DNA from 2 places in the Geodermatophilus sp. SYSU D01186 genome. Region 2 is predicted to be linked to the other one. Evidence: riboswitches for the same ligand, from Rfam matches in the RefSeq annotation. Region 2 holds a riboswitch; the other holds the start of a gene.
What was found. Region 2 has a riboswitch for thiamine pyrophosphate ahead of ACI784_RS15805 (ECF transporter S component). Riboswitches for the same ligand answer to the same signal wherever they lie in the genome.
Positions count from the first base shown of each region.

Region 1 (7,535 bases), on a different contig from region 2:
CCCGCCGCGATCACCATCCCGCACTGGACGCGCTCGATCGCCGGGTTCGGGGACGGCGGGCTGCGCTGGTGCGTCACCACCTGGGACCGCCTGGCCAAGGTCGCCAAGCTCCGGTTCGACGTGGTGATCGCCGACGAGGCACACATGGTCCGGCACACCACGACCCAGCGGTGGAAGCACTGGAAGGCCGTCTCCGGCGCCGGCCGGGTCAAGGACGCGCCGTTCGTCATCGCCGCGACCGCCACCCCCGCGCACACACCGCTGGAGCTGCCGTACCTCGCGCCGCAGTTCGCGCAGCGGCACGGCGAGCCGCTGCGCGCCTGGTCCGACCTGCCCGGCCGGCTGGCCGAGCACGGGTTCCACGTGGAACGCGGCCGCTACGGCTGGGCCTGGACCGAGGACGCCGACGAGCGCCGCGCCGACCTCGCCCGGCTGCAGGGGTGGCTCGCCGACGGCACCCCACCGGCGACGCTGCACCGGCCGGCGCCCTGGGGGCCGGTGTCGGTGACCGGGACGCCGGTCGCACTGACCCCCGCCGAGCGGTCCGCCTACGACTCCGAGTGGCAGGAGTTCCGGACCGAGATGCAACTGGCCCGGCGCGCCCGGCAGAGCGCCCGCGGCCGGGCGGCGCTGCTGCGGTTCCGGCAGAAGGCCGGCCTGATCCGCGCGCAGGCGACGGTCGACTGGGTCAGGGCGCAGGTGGAGGCCGAGCGGCAGGTGGCCGTCTCGGTGGAGTTCGTCGAGACGGCGGCCGACCCGATCCGCGAGGCCCTGCTCGACTCCGGGATCCCCGTCGCCGCCATCTACGGCCGCGACCGGTTCGACGTCGAGGCCGAGCGGCTGCGCTTCCAGACCGGCGCCGCGCCGGTGTGCGTGTTCACCGTGACCGCCTCCATCAGCCTGCACGCCGGCGAGCTGCTGCCGAGCGGGTCCGCCGCCTCGGCCACCCCGCGGGTCGGGCTGTTCCACCAGCCGCGGTTCTCCGGCATCCAGGCCCGGCAGGTCACCGGCCGCACGCACCGCGACGGCCAGGTCTCCCCGTGGCGGGTCGCCTTCGCGGAGGACACCGTGGAGGAGCAGGTCGCCCGCGTGATGGTGGAGCGGCTGGCGGTCAGCGGGTCGACCGCCGGCGCGGACACGTCGTCCCTGCAGGAGATCGCCGAGTTGCTGGACGCCGACTGGCTGCCGGCCACGGCGCTGACCGACGCCTGAGCCCGTCCGGTCCCGTCAGCCGGGCACGGAGGCCGGCCGAGAGCTCCAGCCCTGCTGTCGCAGCCGGTCGAACCCGTCCAGCAGCAGGTCGAGGGCGAACTCGAACTCGAACTGCTCGTCGCAGCCGGACCCGGCCCCGGGGCCCTCGTTCGCGGCCACGGCGATCTCGAGGATGTGCGGGTACCGCTGGGCGAACTCCGCCGCCATGGCCGCCTGCTCCTCCGGGGTGGGAGCCGGCGCGTCCGCACCGGGCGCCTCGTCGAACAGCTCCGGGCTGAAGCCCCAGATGCGGTTGCCCAGCGCGTGCATCACGTGGTGGGTCAGGTCGGCGGAGAAGCCCCCCGCCCGGAACGTGCCGGTCACGGCGTCCATGTAGCCGAGGACGGCGGGCGTCCGGCGGGTGCGGGACTCGATGGCCTGCCGCGCCCACGGGTGCCGCAGCACCGCCCGCCGCGCGGAGAGCACCCGCTCGCGCACCGCCGTCCGCCAGTCCAGCGACGGGTCGGGCGCCTCGAACTCGCCGATGACGACGTCGACCATGCCGTCGAGCAGCTCCTCCTTCGAGGCGACGTGCTTGTACAGCGCCATCGGCACGACCCCCAGCTCCTGGGCGAGCCGCCGCATGCTGACCGCGTCGATCCCGGCCTCGTCGGCCAGCTGGACCGCGGCGCGCAGCACCCGCTCCCGGCTGAGCGGGACGCGCCGCGCGCCGGCTGCCTGCTGGGGCATCGCGGCTCCCTCCCACCGACGAGCTCGCCCCGACGAGCTCCCCGCCGAGGCCACCCTGACGAGCCTAGCCCTTGACCGGTGTACGACGTACACCTACCGTCTCCGGCATCGGTGTACGCCGTACACCTCGGCCGGGAGGGAACGACATGAGCACGGACAGAGGGACCGCGGTCGTCGCGGGGACGTTCTTCGTGGTGGCCGCGGTGACCGCGGTCGTGGCGCTGGCGCTGTACCAGCCGGTGCTGGGCGACCCGGGCTACGTCCTGGGCGCCGGTGCCGACACCCACGTGCTGTGGGGCGGCTTCCTCGAGGTCGTGCTCGCCGCCTCGTGCATCGGCACCGCGGTCACGCTGTACCCGGTGGTCAAGCGGCACGGCGAGGGCATGGCGCTGGCCTACGTCTGCGGCCGGCTGCTCGAGGCCGCGCTCATCGTCGTCGGCGTCGTCAGCCTCCTGTCCGTGGTCACCCTGCGGCAGGACCCCGCGGCCGGCACGGACGACGCCGGGCTGCTGGCGGTCGCGCGGTCGCTGGTCGCCCTGCACGACCGGACGTTCCTGCTGGGCCCCGGCCTCGTCATCGGGGTGAACAGCCTGCTGCTCGCCGTCCTCGTGTACCGGTCCCGGCTCGTGCCGCGCTGGATCGCCGTCCTCGGGATCGTGGGCGGACCGGTCGTCTTCGCGTCGTCCACCGCGATCCTGTTCGGCCTCTACGAGCAGGTCTCCGTGTGGGGCATGGTCGCCGCCCTCCCCGTCACCGTCTGGGAGATGAGCCTCGCCGCCGTCCTCATCGCCAGGGGCTTCCGGCCGTCGCCCCGCCCGGCCGTCCCGGTCGCGCGGCCCGCGGTGACCGCCGCGGTCTGAGGGCCCGGCTGTTAGGTTCGGCGGCGGAAGTGACACGGGGTGTCCCCGCAGGGGACTGAGAGCACACCCGTCGAACCTGCTCCAGTTCGTACTGGCGAAGGGATGTCACGGCGTGGATGCCGACGACCTGCGCGCGGCCCGGGCGGCCCTGCGCGCCACCACCCCCCTGGTGCACTGCCTGACCAACACGGTCGTGCAGACCCTCACCGCCAACGCCCTGCTGGCCGCCGGCGCGGCGCCGGCCATGGTCGACGCCCCGGAGGAGGCCGCCGACTTCGCGGCCGTCGCCTCCGCCGTGCTGGTCAACGTGGGCACGGTGAACGCCCGCACCGCCGAGGCGATGCGCCTGGCCGCCCGGTCGGCGGCCGCCGCCGGGACGCCGTGGGTCCTGGACCCGGTCGCCGTCGGCGGCCTGGTCTTCCGCACCGAGCTGGCCACCGAGCTGGTCGGGCTGCGGCCCACGGTGGTCCGCGGCAACGCCTCCGAGGTGATGGCGCTGGCCGGCGCGGGCAGCGGCGGCCGCGGGGTGGACAGCACCGCCGGCACCGACGCCGCGGCCCCGGCCGCGGCCGACCTGGCCCGCCGGACCGGTGGGGTGGTGGCCGTCAGCGGCGAGGTCGACCTGGTCACCGACGGGCGGCGGACGGTCCGCGTGGGCGGCGGCTCGGAACTGCTGACCCGCACCACCGGTGCCGGGTGCGCCCTCGGTGCGCTGGTCGCCGCCTACGTCGCCGCCACCGGCGACGCCCTCACCGGCACCGTCGCCGCCCACGCCCACGTGGCGCTGGCCGCCGAGGTCGCCGCCGACCTCGCCGACGGCCCGGGCACCTTCGCGCCCGCGTGGCTGGACGCGCTCGACGCCCTGGACGGCGACTCCCTGGCCGGCGCCGACATCCGGGGTTCCCGGTGACCCGCTTCGACCCCACCCTCTACCTGGTCACCGACACCGCGCTGTGCCACCCGCGGCCGGTCGCCGACGTCGTCCGCGCCGCGGTGGCCGGCGGGGTCACCGCCGTCCAGGTGCGCGACAAGACCGCCTCCCGCCGGGAGCTGCTGGCGCTCACCCGGGCGGTGCAGACGGCGCTCGCCGACCGGCCGGACGTGGCGGTGGTGGTCAACGACGCGGTGGACGTCGCCGTGGTCGCCGGCGCCGACGGCGCGCACGTGGGACAGGACGACCTGCCGCCGGGGGAGACCCGCGCGCTGCTCGGGCCGGACCGGCTGCTCGGGGTGAGCGTCTCCTCGGCGGCGGAACTCGACGCGGCGCTGGCCCTGCCCGCGGGCACCGTGGACGTCGTCGGGCTGAGCCCGGTGTGGGCCACCCCCACGAAGCCGGACGCCGCTCCGGGGCTGGGGCTCGCGGGCGCCGCCGCGCTGGCGACCGCCGCCCGTGCCGGTGGCCTGGCCGCGGTGGCGATCGGGGGCATCGACGCCGGCCGGGCGGCCGACGTGGCCCGCACCGGGGTCGACGGGATCTGCGTGGTGTCCGCGATCTGCGCCGCGTCCGACCCGGAGGCGGCGGCTCGCGCCCTGCGGACCGGGATCGCCGCCGGCCGGGCCGCGGGGGCGCACCGGTGACCGCGCCGGACGCGCCCCCGCGGCGGGCCGGGGTACCGGTCGCGCTCACCGTGGCCGGCAGCGACCCCAGCGGCGGGGCCGGCATCCAGGCCGACCTCAAGACCTTCAGCGCCCTCGGGGCCTACGGGACGGCGGTGCTGACCGCCCTCACCGCGCAGAACACCCGCGGCGTGACCGGCGTGCACCCGGTACCGGCGGAGTTCGTCGCCCAGCAACTGCACACGCTGCTCGACGACGTCCCCGTCGCCGCCACCAAGCTCGGCATGCTCGGGACGGCGGAGGTGGTCGCCGCAGTGGCCGGCGTCCTGGCCGCCCGCCCCGCCGGCCCGGTCGTCTGCGACCCGGTCATGGTGTCGACCAGCGGCCACCGGCTGATCGACGAGTCGGCGGTGGACGCCGTCCGCACCACCCTGCTGCCGCTCGCCGACCTCGTCACGCCCAACGTCCCCGAGGCGGCGGCGCTGCTGGACGCCGCGCCCGCGACCGACGTCGACGGGCTGGTCGGGCAGGGCGAGGCGCTGCTGGCGCTGGGCCCGCGGGCGGTGCTGCTGAAGGGCGGCCACCTGGGCGGGGCGGAGAGCGTCGACGTCCTGGTCACCGCGGCCGGCGCGACGCCCACCCGGCGGCCCCGGGTGGCGACCTCGGCCACGCACGGCACCGGCTGCACGCTCTCCTCGGCGCTGGCCGCCCTCGCCGCCGCGGAGGGCGCCGGCGACTGGCTGCCCCTGGTGGAGCGGGCGCGGGACTACCTGCAGGCCGCGCTGGTCGGCGGCGCCGGGCTGGGCATCGGCTCCGGGGCCGGCCCGGTCCACCACTTCGCCGGCATCTGGCCGTCGTGACCTCGTCCACCGAGCGGTTCACCGAGCGCGCCTGGGCGGCCACCGCCGGCCTGCGGGTGGCCATCGACGAGCTGTCCTTCCTCGCAGAGCTGGGCTCGGGCACCCTGCCGCCGGCCACCTTCCGGCACTACCTGGAGCAGGACACCCTCTACCTCGCCGAGTACGCCCGGGCGCTGACCCTGCTCGCCGCCCGCGCCCCGGACTCCGCCGCCGCGGCCTTCTGGGCGACGTCCGCGGCCACGACCGCGACGGTCGAGCGCCAGTTGCACGCCGACCTGCTGGCCGCCGAGCTCCGGCCGGCCGACCGGCCGGATGGCGACCCGGTGCCCTCCCCGACCTGCCTGGCCTACGTCTCCTACCTGGTGGCCGCGGCGGCGACGGCTCCGTACGCGGTGGGCGCCGCCGCCGCGCTGCCCTGCTACTGGGTGTACGCGGACGTCGGCGCGCGGCTGGCCCGGACCGCCGCGCTCGTCCCCGGGCACCCGTACCTGCGCTGGGTCGCCGCCTACGACTCCCCGGCGTTCCAGGACGCCGCTCGCGAGGCCCGGGCACTGGTGGACGCGGCCGCCCTCGCGTCGCCCGGGGCGGAGCCCGCGATGCTGCGCGCGTTCACCGTCGCCACCCGGTACGAGCTGGAGTTCTGGCGGGCGGCGCACGAGCGGGAGACCTGGCCGGACCGGCTCTGACGGTCAGCTCGCCGGCGGTTCACCCGTGGCCGGGACGATCGGGATGCGGGTGGCGCCGTCCGTGGCCCGGGAGGCACCGTCCGCGCCGGGCGCACCCGCCCCGCCCAGCCGGCGCAGCAGCGCCGCGACGTCGACGCCGGTGAGGTCGCCGGACAGCTGCAGGCCCTGCGCGACGTTGGCCGCCACCGACCGGCCCAGCGAGCCGGCGCCGTCGGCGGAGATGACCGTCATCTTGTCCACGCCGGCCAGCGGGGCGGCGGCCGCCTGGACGACGTCCGGGAGCACCTTGACCAGCATCTCCAGGATCGCCGCCTCGCCGTACTTCGCGAAGGCCTCCGAGCGGGCGTCCAGCGCCTCGGCCTCGGCCTGCCCGCGGGCGAGGATCGCGGCCGCCTCGGCCTGACCCTCGCGCTCGACGGCGTCCGCGACGGCCTGCCGGCGCAGCTTCTCGGCCTCACCCCGCTTGGCGCCCTCGATCGCCTCGGCCTCCGCCAGCGCCGAGCGGCGGGCCCGCTCACCCTCACCGGAGAGCTTGGCCTGCTCGGCGGCGGCCTGGGCGGCGGCGATGGTGGCCTGCCGCTGCGCCTCGGCGGTGAGGATCGCGGAGTTCTTGCGGCCCTCGGCCTCCTGCTCGACCTTGTACCGCTGGGCATCGGCCGGCCGGCGGACCTGGGTGTCCAGCTGCCGCTCGGTCAGCGCCGCCGTCCGCTCGGCGACCTTCTCCTGCTCGATGAGCACCGCCTGGTCCTGGGCGGCCTGCGCCAGCGGGCCGGCCGCGGCGGCCCTGGCCTTGGCGGCGTCGGTCTCGGCGGTGATCTCCGCCTGCCGGAGCGCGAGCTGCCGCTGGGCGACGGCGATCGCCTCGTCGGCCAGCAGCTGCTCCTGCTGGGCGGCCTGCCGGGCGCGGGCCTCGGCGATGCTCGCCTCCTTGAGCACCCGGGCGGCCTCGGGACGGCCCAGGTCGGCCAGGTAGCTGCCCTCGGCCTGGATGTCCTGCAGCTGGAAGGTGTCGAGCACCAGCCCCTGCCCGGTGAGGGAGGACTCCGCCTCCTCGGCGACGGCGGAGGCGAACGCCGCGCGGTCCCGGATGATCTCCTCGATCGTCAGCCGGCCGACGATGGAGCGCAGCGCGCCGGCGAGCACCTCCGAGGTGAAGGTGTCGATGCCCTCCTGCTGGTTGAGGAACCGCTGCGCGGCGGCGCGGATGGAGTCCTCGGTGCCGCCCACCTTGACGATGGCCACGCCCTCGAGGTCGCACTTCACGCCCTGCTTGGACACCGCCCCGCGGATGCCGACCGGGATGCGGCGGCTGGAGAGGTCCATCGTGTGCAGCTTCTGCACGACCGGCAGCACGAAGACGCTCGCGCCCATGACGACCTTCTGACCGGAGGAGTCCCGTGAGGTCACCCCGTTGGAGCTGGTCACCTGGCGGCCCTGCCGGCCGGTGACGATGAACGCCTGGTTGGGTCCGGCCACCTTGATCCGGGAGAGCACCAGCAGCACGAGCAGGAGCACCAGGACGGCGATGCCGCCGATGGCGATGAGCAGGGTCAGGTCCACGGTTCGGGGCCTCCGGTCTGGGGCAGCTCGGGCAGGGGGTCGGGCGCGGTGGACACCACCTGGACGGCGGT
Region 1 is NZ_JBJGYW010000003.1:81,356-88,890, reverse strand. Features, by position in the region: gene ACI784_RS03150 (helicase) at 1-1,212, shown strand, start outside; gene ACI784_RS03145 (TetR/AcrR family transcriptional regulator) at 1,228-1,941, opposite strand; gene ACI784_RS03140 (DUF4386 domain-containing protein) at 2,088-2,801, shown strand; TPP riboswitch at 2,827-2,921, shown strand; gene thiM (hydroxyethylthiazole kinase) at 2,914-3,711, shown strand; gene thiE (thiamine phosphate synthase) at 3,708-4,379, shown strand; gene thiD (bifunctional hydroxymethylpyrimidine kinase/phosphomethylpyrimidine kinase) at 4,376-5,218, shown strand; gene ACI784_RS03120 (TenA family protein) at 5,215-5,904, shown strand; gene ACI784_RS03115 (flotillin family protein) at 5,908-7,464, opposite strand; gene ACI784_RS03110 (hypothetical protein) at 7,455-7,535, opposite strand, start outside.
Region 1: it holds a riboswitch for thiamine pyrophosphate, as region 2 does, so the genes downstream of both, thiM (hydroxyethylthiazole kinase) here and ACI784_RS15805 (ECF transporter S component) in region 2, are expected to answer to the same signal.

Region 2 (7,535 bases):
CGCGGCGACGTCGTCTTCGGCCCGCCCGGGCACAAGCAGGGCAGGGGCGCGGACCCGCGGGTGGTCGAGGTCGTCGGCGAGGGCGTCTTCGCCTCCGACGTCCTCTCGCTCAACGGGCTGGACGACCGCCGGGAGTCGCAGGGCGTCACCACCCAGGCCGAGGAGCTCATGGCCGACGCCGTCGACGCCGACAAGGCCTTCTTCTCCACCTGCGGCAGCTCGCTGTCGGTGAAGAGCGCCATGATCTCCGTCGCCGGCCCCGGCGAGGAGCTGCTGGTCAGCCGCAACGCGCACAAGTCCGTGGTGGCGGGGTTGATCATCAGCGGCATCCGCCCGGTCTGGGTGCACCCGCACTTCGACGACGAGCGGCACCTGGCGCACCCGCCGGAGCCCGAGGACGTCCGCCGCGCCCTCGCCGCCCACCCCGGCGCCAAGGGCATGCTGCTGATCACCCCGACCGACTGGGGCACCTGCGCCGACATCGCCGGTGTGGCCGAGGTCTGCCACGAGCGGGACCTGCCGCTGATCGTCGACGAGGCGTGGGGCGCGCACCTGCCGTTCCACCCCGACCTGCCGGCGTGGGGCATGGACGCCGGCGCCGACGTCGTCGTCACCAGCGTGCACAAGATGGGTGCGGCGGTCGAGCAGAGCTCGGTGTTCCACCTCAAGGGCTCCCGCGTGGACCCGGAGGTGCTCAAGCAGCGGGAGGACCTGCTGGGGACCACGAGCTCCTCGTCGCTGGTCTACCTGACCCTCGACGGGTGGCGGCGGCACATGGTCGAGCAGGGCGAGGAACTGCTGGGGACGGCGATCGAGCGGGCCGCGCGCATCCGGGCGGAGCTCGCCGCGATGCCCGGCCTGGCGGTCATGGGCCGGGAGGTCATCGGCACCGGCGGCGCCTTCGACCTGGACCCGCTGGCGATCACCGTCGACGTCCGGGGGCTGGGCATCACCGGCTTCCAGGCCGGGGACTGGGTGCGGGCCGCCTGCCACGTGGACCTCGGCGCGGCCGACACCTTCCGCGTCAACGCCCGCATCACCCACGCCGACGACGACGAGACCGAGAAGGCGCTGCTGGACGCGATGCGGGCCCTGGTGGACGGCGCACCGTCGATGGAGCGCCCACCGCGCGTGGACCTCCCGTCGCCGCAGGGCCTCGAGCTGGAGCAGGTGATGACGCCCCGGGAGGCGTTCTTCTCCCGCGTCGAGCAGGTCCCCGCGGCCGAGGCGGTCGGGCGGGTGGCCGCCGAGCTGGTCAGCCCGTACCCGCCGGGCGTGCCGGTGCTGGCGCCCGGCGAGCGGATCAGCCAGGACGCCGTGGACCACCTGACCACGGGGGTGCGGGCCGGGATGCTCGTCCCGGACGCCGCGGACCCGTCGATGGAGACCCTCCGCGTCGTCGCGTGAGTCGATGGCCGTCGTCGTCCGGGTGCCGCCGGAGCTGGCCTTCCTCCTCCGCCCGAGGGACCGCCCGTCCCGCGAGCGGCGGCTGGCCTTCGACCCGGACGCCACGCTGGGGCACGTGCTGCGGGCCGCCGGCGTCCCGCCGACCGAGGTGGGCGGGCTGCGGCTGGACGGCGTCCCGGCCCGGCCGGAGGACCGCGCGCACCCGGACGGCGTGGTGGACGTCGTCCCCGTGCCGCGGCCCCAGCCGGCCCCGCCCGGTGGCTTCCTGCTGGACGTCGGGCTGGGCGCCCTCGCCCGCCGGTTGCGGCTGCTCGGTGTGGACGCCGCGTGGTCCAACGACGCCGACGACCCGGAGCTGGTCGAGCGCGCGAACGCCGAGGGCCGGGCCCTGCTCACCCAGGACCGCGGGCTGCTCATGCGCCGGGCACTCGGACGCGGCGCCCTGGTGCGCGGCAGCCGGCCCGACGACCAGCTGGCCGACGTCCTCGACCGGTTCGCTCCCCCGCTGGCCCCGCTCACCCGGTGCACCGCCTGCGGCGCGCGCCTGACCCCGGTGGCCAAGGCCGAGGTCGCCGACCGGCTGCCGGCGGGCACCCGCCGCACCTACGACGAGTTCTCGCGCTGCCCGGCCTGCGACCGGCTCTACTGGCGCGGCGCGCACGCCCGCCGGATCGGGGCGGTCGTCGCGGCCGCCGAGCGGCGGGACGGCGGTACCGCGTAGGACAGCCTCACCTCGGCCCGCGGGGGCCACACGTTGGCCCCGGCGTGTCAGGGCGCGCGGGCACAGCGAGGAGCGCTCATCCACCCGTCGCACCGCTGCGAGGCCCCCGTGTACCTGTCGAAGACCGAGGCCGCCGTCCTCCCGACCACCCTGGTCGGCTCGCCGGATCGGAGGCCGGCCCCGGGCAGCCGCCGCCGGATCTGGCCGCTGCTGGGGCCGGCGTTCGTGGCCGCGGTGGCCTACGTCGACCCGGGCAACTTCGCGACCAACTTCTCCGGCGGCGCCTCGTTCGGCTACACGCTGCTGTGGGTGATCGTCGCGGCGAACCTCATGGCGATGCTCATCCAGTCGCTGACCGCCAAGCTCGGGCTGGCGACCGGCCGGGACCTGGCCACCCTCTGCCGGGAGAACCTGCCCCGCCCGGTCGCCCGGGGGCTGTGGGTGCAGGCCGAGGCGGTCGCCATCGCGACCGACCTGGCCGAGATCGTCGGCGGCGCGGTGGCGCTGTACCTGCTGTTCGGGGTGCCGCTGCCGGTCGGCGGGGTCATCACCGCCGTCGTCGCGTTCGTGCTGCTCGCGGCGCAGTCCCGCGGGCACCGGCCGTTCGAGCGGGTGATCGCCGGGCTGCTGCTGGTCATCGGCCTGGGCTTCGGCTACACGCTGGTCAGCTCCGGCGTCGACGCCGGCGGGGTCGCGGCGGGCATGGTGCCGTCGTTCTCCGGCTCGGAGAGCCTGCTGCTGGCCACCGGCATCCTGGGCGCCACGGTGATGCCGCACGTCATCTACGTGCACTCGGCACTCACCCCCGGCCGATACGGCGACGTCGTCACCGCCGGGCGCACCGAGAGCGGCCGCCGCCGGCTGCTGAAGGCCCAGCGGATCGACGTCCTCGTGGCCATGGGCCTGGCCGGGCTGGTCAACGCCGCGATGCTGGTCATCGCCGCGCAGCTGTTCACCGCCGACGACGGCATCGCGTCGCTGGAGAGCGTGCACGCCGGGCTCGGCGACCAGCTGGGCACCGGCGCGGCGCTGGCCTTCGCCGTCGCGCTGCTGGCCTCGGGCTTCGCCTCCTCCTCGGTCGGCACCCACGCCGGGCAGGTGGTCATGGCGGGGTTCCTGCGCCGCTCCATCCCGGTGCTGGCCCGTCGGCTGATCACCCTCGCCCCGGCGCTCGCGGTGCTCGTGCTGGGCGGGGACCCGACGACGGCGCTGGTCTGGTCGCAGGTGGTCCTCTCCTTCGGCATCCCGTTCGCGCTCGTCCCGCTGCTGTGGCTGACCTCCCGCCGCGCGGTGATGGGCTCCTGGGTGAACCGGCCGGTCACCACGGTCGCCGGCGCGGTCGTCGCGGCGCTGATCATCGGGCTCAACGGGCACCTGCTCCTGGGCTTCGCCCTCGGCTGAGGCGCCTTCCCGCCGATCATGGCGTCGTGACCACTCCGGAGCCGCCTCCGGTGGTCACGGCGCCATGATCGCGTGTTCGGCGAGGGGCTACGCTGGGCGGCACAACCGAACACACAGCAGGGGAGCGCTTCGGCGCTGAGAGTGCGGGATCCCGCAGACCCTCGAACCTGATCCGGGTCATGCCGGCGCAGGGAGTCTGGAGGAAGACCATGGCCGAGCAGGCCGTCCGTCCGTCGTCGGCTGCGCCCACCCGGGGGCGTCCCAGCCGCTGGCGCACCGTCGACATCGTCGTCACCGCCGTCCTCGGCGTCGCCTTCGGCGTCGTCTTCTGGGCCTGGGGCCTGCTGTGGGCGGGCACCGGGGCGGCGTTCGCCGCCTTCCCGCCCGGGCAGGCCTTCATGTACGGCGTCTGGCTGGTCCCGGCGGTACTCGCGCCGCTCGTGGTCCGCAAGCCGGGCGCGGGGCTGTTCGCCGAGCTGATCGCGGCCGTCGTCTCCGCGCTGCTCGGCTCCGCCTGGGGGACGACGACGATCGTCTACGGCATCCTGCAGGGCCTGGCCGGCGAGGCCGGGTTCGCCGCGTTCCGGTACCGCTGGTTCGGCTGGGTGCCGGCGCTGCTGTCGGCGGCGCTGGCCGGTGCGATGGCCGCCGTCCTCGACCTCCTCTACTACTACCCGGACTGGACCGGGGGCTGGAAGACGACCTACGTCGTCCTCGTCGTCGCCGGCACCACGGTCGTCGCCGGCGTCGGAAGCGTGCTGCTCACCCGGGCGCTGGCGGCCAGCGGCGCCCTGTCGTCGTTCGCCTCCGGCCGCACCCGGCACTGAGCGGCACCGGCCCGGCCGCCGTCGCGCTGGCCGGGTGGGGTTTCCGGCACGCCACGCGGCGGGCCTGGGCGGTGCGGGACGTCGACCTGCGGATCGACCCCGGTGAGCGGGTGCTGCTCACCGGCGCCTCCGGGTCGGGCAAGTCGACGCTGCTGCGGGCGCTGGGCGGCCTGCTGGACCCGGAGAGCGGGGACGCCGACGGCGTGCTGACCGTCGACGGCGCCCCGCCCGACCGGCGGCGGCAGCGGGTCGGCATGGTCTTCCAGGACCCCGACGCGCAGCTGGTCATGACCCGCGCCGGGGACGACGTCGCGTTCGGGCTGGAGAACGCCGGCACGCCCCCCACCGTGATCTGGCCCGCCGTCGACGCGGCGCTGGACGCGGTCGGCTTCGACCTGGGGCGGGACCGGCCGACCGGGGCACTGTCCGGCGGGCAGAAGCAGCGGCTGGTGCTGGCCGGCGCGCTCGCCCCGCGGCCCGGGCTGCTGCTGCTCGACGAGCCGACCGCCCAGCTCGACCCGGCCGGCGCCGCGCTGGTCCGCGGCGCGGTCACCCGGGCCGTCGCCGGCCGCGGCGCCACGCTGGTCGTCGTCGACCACGACGTCGAGGCGTGGCTGCCGCTGGTGGACCGGGTCGTGGAGCTGCTGCCGGGCGGGGGGACCGTCGAGCACGGTCCCGGGTGGACGCCGGCCCCGCTGCGGTTCCCCGACCGCTGCCCGCACCCGCCCGGGGAGCCGTTGCTGGCCGCCGAGGCCGCCGGGTACACCCACCGGGAGTCCGCCGTCCCCGCGCTGCCCCCGACCGACGCCGTCCTGCGCGCCGGCCGCACCCTGGCGGTGACCGGCCCCAACGGCACCGGCAAGTCCACGCTGGCCCTGCTGCTGGCCGGGCTGCGCGCGCCCACCACCGGACGGGTGGCCGCTGCGCCGGTGCTCACTGCGGGCCTGCGCCGCCCCGGCCGGCCGCCGTCGCGCTGGCCGGCGGCGGAGCTGGTGGAGCGGATCGGGACGGTGTTCCAGCACCCGGAGCACCAGTTCCTCACCGGCCGGGTGCGCGACGAGCTGTCCCTGGGGCCGCTGCGGTCCGGTGCGGGCGCCGCGCAGGCCCACGCCACCGCCGAGGAGCTGCTCGAGCGGCTCGGGCTGGCCCCGCTGGCCGAGGCCAACCCGTTCACGCTCTCCGGCGGCCAGCAGCGGCGGCTGTCGGTCGCCACGGCGCTGGCCACCCGGCCGCGGGTGCTGGTCCTCGACGAGCCGACCTTCGGCCAGGACCGCGACACCTGGGCCGAGCTGGTCGCGCTCCTGGCCGAGCAGCAGAACGGCGACCGGGCGCTGTGCCTGGTCACCCACGACGCCGCCGTCGTCGCCGCGCTGGCCGACGACGTCCTCCCCCTCGGCGCACCGGTGGCCGTGCCGTGACCGCGCCGCTCGCGCTCGGCCCGGCCCGGCCCGTCCCGCTGTCGGCGGTCAACCCGGTCGCCCAGCTGACCGCCATCGCCCTGCTCACCGCGGTGCTGCTGGTCAGCGGCGACCCGGTCACCCCCGCCGTCGTCCTCGCCGCGGAGCTCGCCCTGTTCCCGGCCGCCGGGCTCACCCGCCCCCGGGAGGTGCTGCGCCGCACCTGGCCGCTGCTGCTGAGCGCGGCCGGCGTGGCGTGGGTCAACGTCGCCTTCGGTGCGCTGGACGGCGCGGCCGCGTGGCTCAGCGGCGCCACGTGGGGGCTGCGGGTGGTGGCGCTGGCGCTGCCGGGCGTGCTGCTCGTGGCCTCCACCGACCCGGTGCGGCTGGCCGACGCGCTGACCGTGCACTGGCGGGTGCCCACCCGGTTCGCCTACGGTGCCCTGGCCGCGCTGCGGCTGGTGCCGCTGCTGGCCGCGGAGTGGGAGACCATCCGCTCGGCCCGCCGCGCCCGGGGCGTGGCCGCCGGGGCGAACCCGGTCGCCGCGGCCCGGCTGCTCACCGGCACCGCCTTCGCCCTCCTGGTGGCCGCGCTGCGCCGCGGCACCCGGCTGGCGACCGCCATGGACGCCCGCGGCTTCGACTCCGGGGTACCGCGCACGAACGCCCGCGGGTCGGTGCTCCGGCGCAGCGACGGCTGGTTCGTCGCCGCCGCGGCCGCGGTCTGCGCCGTCGCGGTGGGGGCCAGTGTCGCGCTCGGCACGTGGGACCCGCTGCTCGGCTGACCGGGATCCGGCGTCCGCGCCGCTACGGTGCCGATCGTGGGCACCCGCTACGTCGTCCTGCTGCGCGGCGTCAACGTCGGCCGGGCCCGCCAGATCGGGATGGCCGACCTGCGGGAGGTCCTGACCGCCCGCGGCCACGGGGACGTGCGCACCCACCTGCGCAGCGGCAACGTCGTCCTGGACAGCCCGCTGGGCGAGGCCGAGCTGGTCGAGGACGTCGAGACGGCGGTGCGTGAGCGGTTCGGCGCCGCGGTGCCCGTCGTCGTCCGGACCGGGGCGGAGGTGGCCGCCGTCGTGGCCGCCGACCCGCTGGGCTCGGTGGCCACCGACCCGGCCCGGTACCTGGTGACCTTCCTGCCGCGGGCCCCCGACCCCGGGCGGGTGGCGGCGCTGCCGCCGGCCGACTCCGGCGAGTACCGGGTCACCGGCCGGGAGCTGTTCCTGTGGCTGCCCGACGGCATCAGCAACACCCCGCTGGGCGCCTGGAAGTGGGACACCCTGCTCGGCGTGGCGGGGACCGGACGGAACTGGAACACCGTCCGGAGACTGGCCGAGATGGCGGCCGTGTGAGACCGGTTACAGACAGGTTTAGCGGCTCGCCGCCGGGCGTATACGCAGGTGTTCGGCGCGCCAGCGGGCCGGGCACCGCTGCGCCTGCCGGGCGATGTCGAGCACGTGAGGGGACCATCGGCGTGACACGGGAGACGGCCCGGCCGATCTGGCCGTCCGCGACCCCACCGCCTGCCTGCGAGGCCCTGACCTGGGAACTCGTCGCCGTCGCGGAGCTGCCCGGCGTGCGCGCCGACCTGCGCCGGCACCTCACCGCGGCCTGCCCCGGGCTGGCCGACCTGCGGGACCGGCTGATCCTGGCCCTCGACGAGATGGCCTCCAACGCGCTGCGCCACGGCGGGGGCCACGTCCGGGCCGCGGTGCGCACCACCGGCGAGGGCTGGCTGATCGAGGTCTCCGACGCCGCCGTCAGCACCCCGCCCTCCCC
Region 2 is NZ_JBJGYW010000020.1:71,692-79,226, forward strand. Features, by position in the region: gene ACI784_RS15790 (aminotransferase class I/II-fold pyridoxal phosphate-dependent enzyme) at 1-1,407, shown strand, start outside; gene ACI784_RS15795 (Mut7-C RNAse domain-containing protein) at 1,412-2,128, shown strand; gene ACI784_RS15800 (Nramp family divalent metal transporter) at 2,237-3,529, shown strand; TPP riboswitch at 3,638-3,741, shown strand; gene ACI784_RS15805 (ECF transporter S component) at 3,739-4,356, shown strand; gene ACI784_RS15810 (ABC transporter ATP-binding protein) at 4,428-5,774, shown strand; gene ACI784_RS15815 (energy-coupling factor transporter transmembrane component T family protein) at 5,771-6,538, shown strand; gene ACI784_RS15820 (DUF1697 domain-containing protein) at 6,575-7,108, shown strand; gene ACI784_RS15825 (ATP-binding protein) at 7,231-7,535, shown strand, end outside.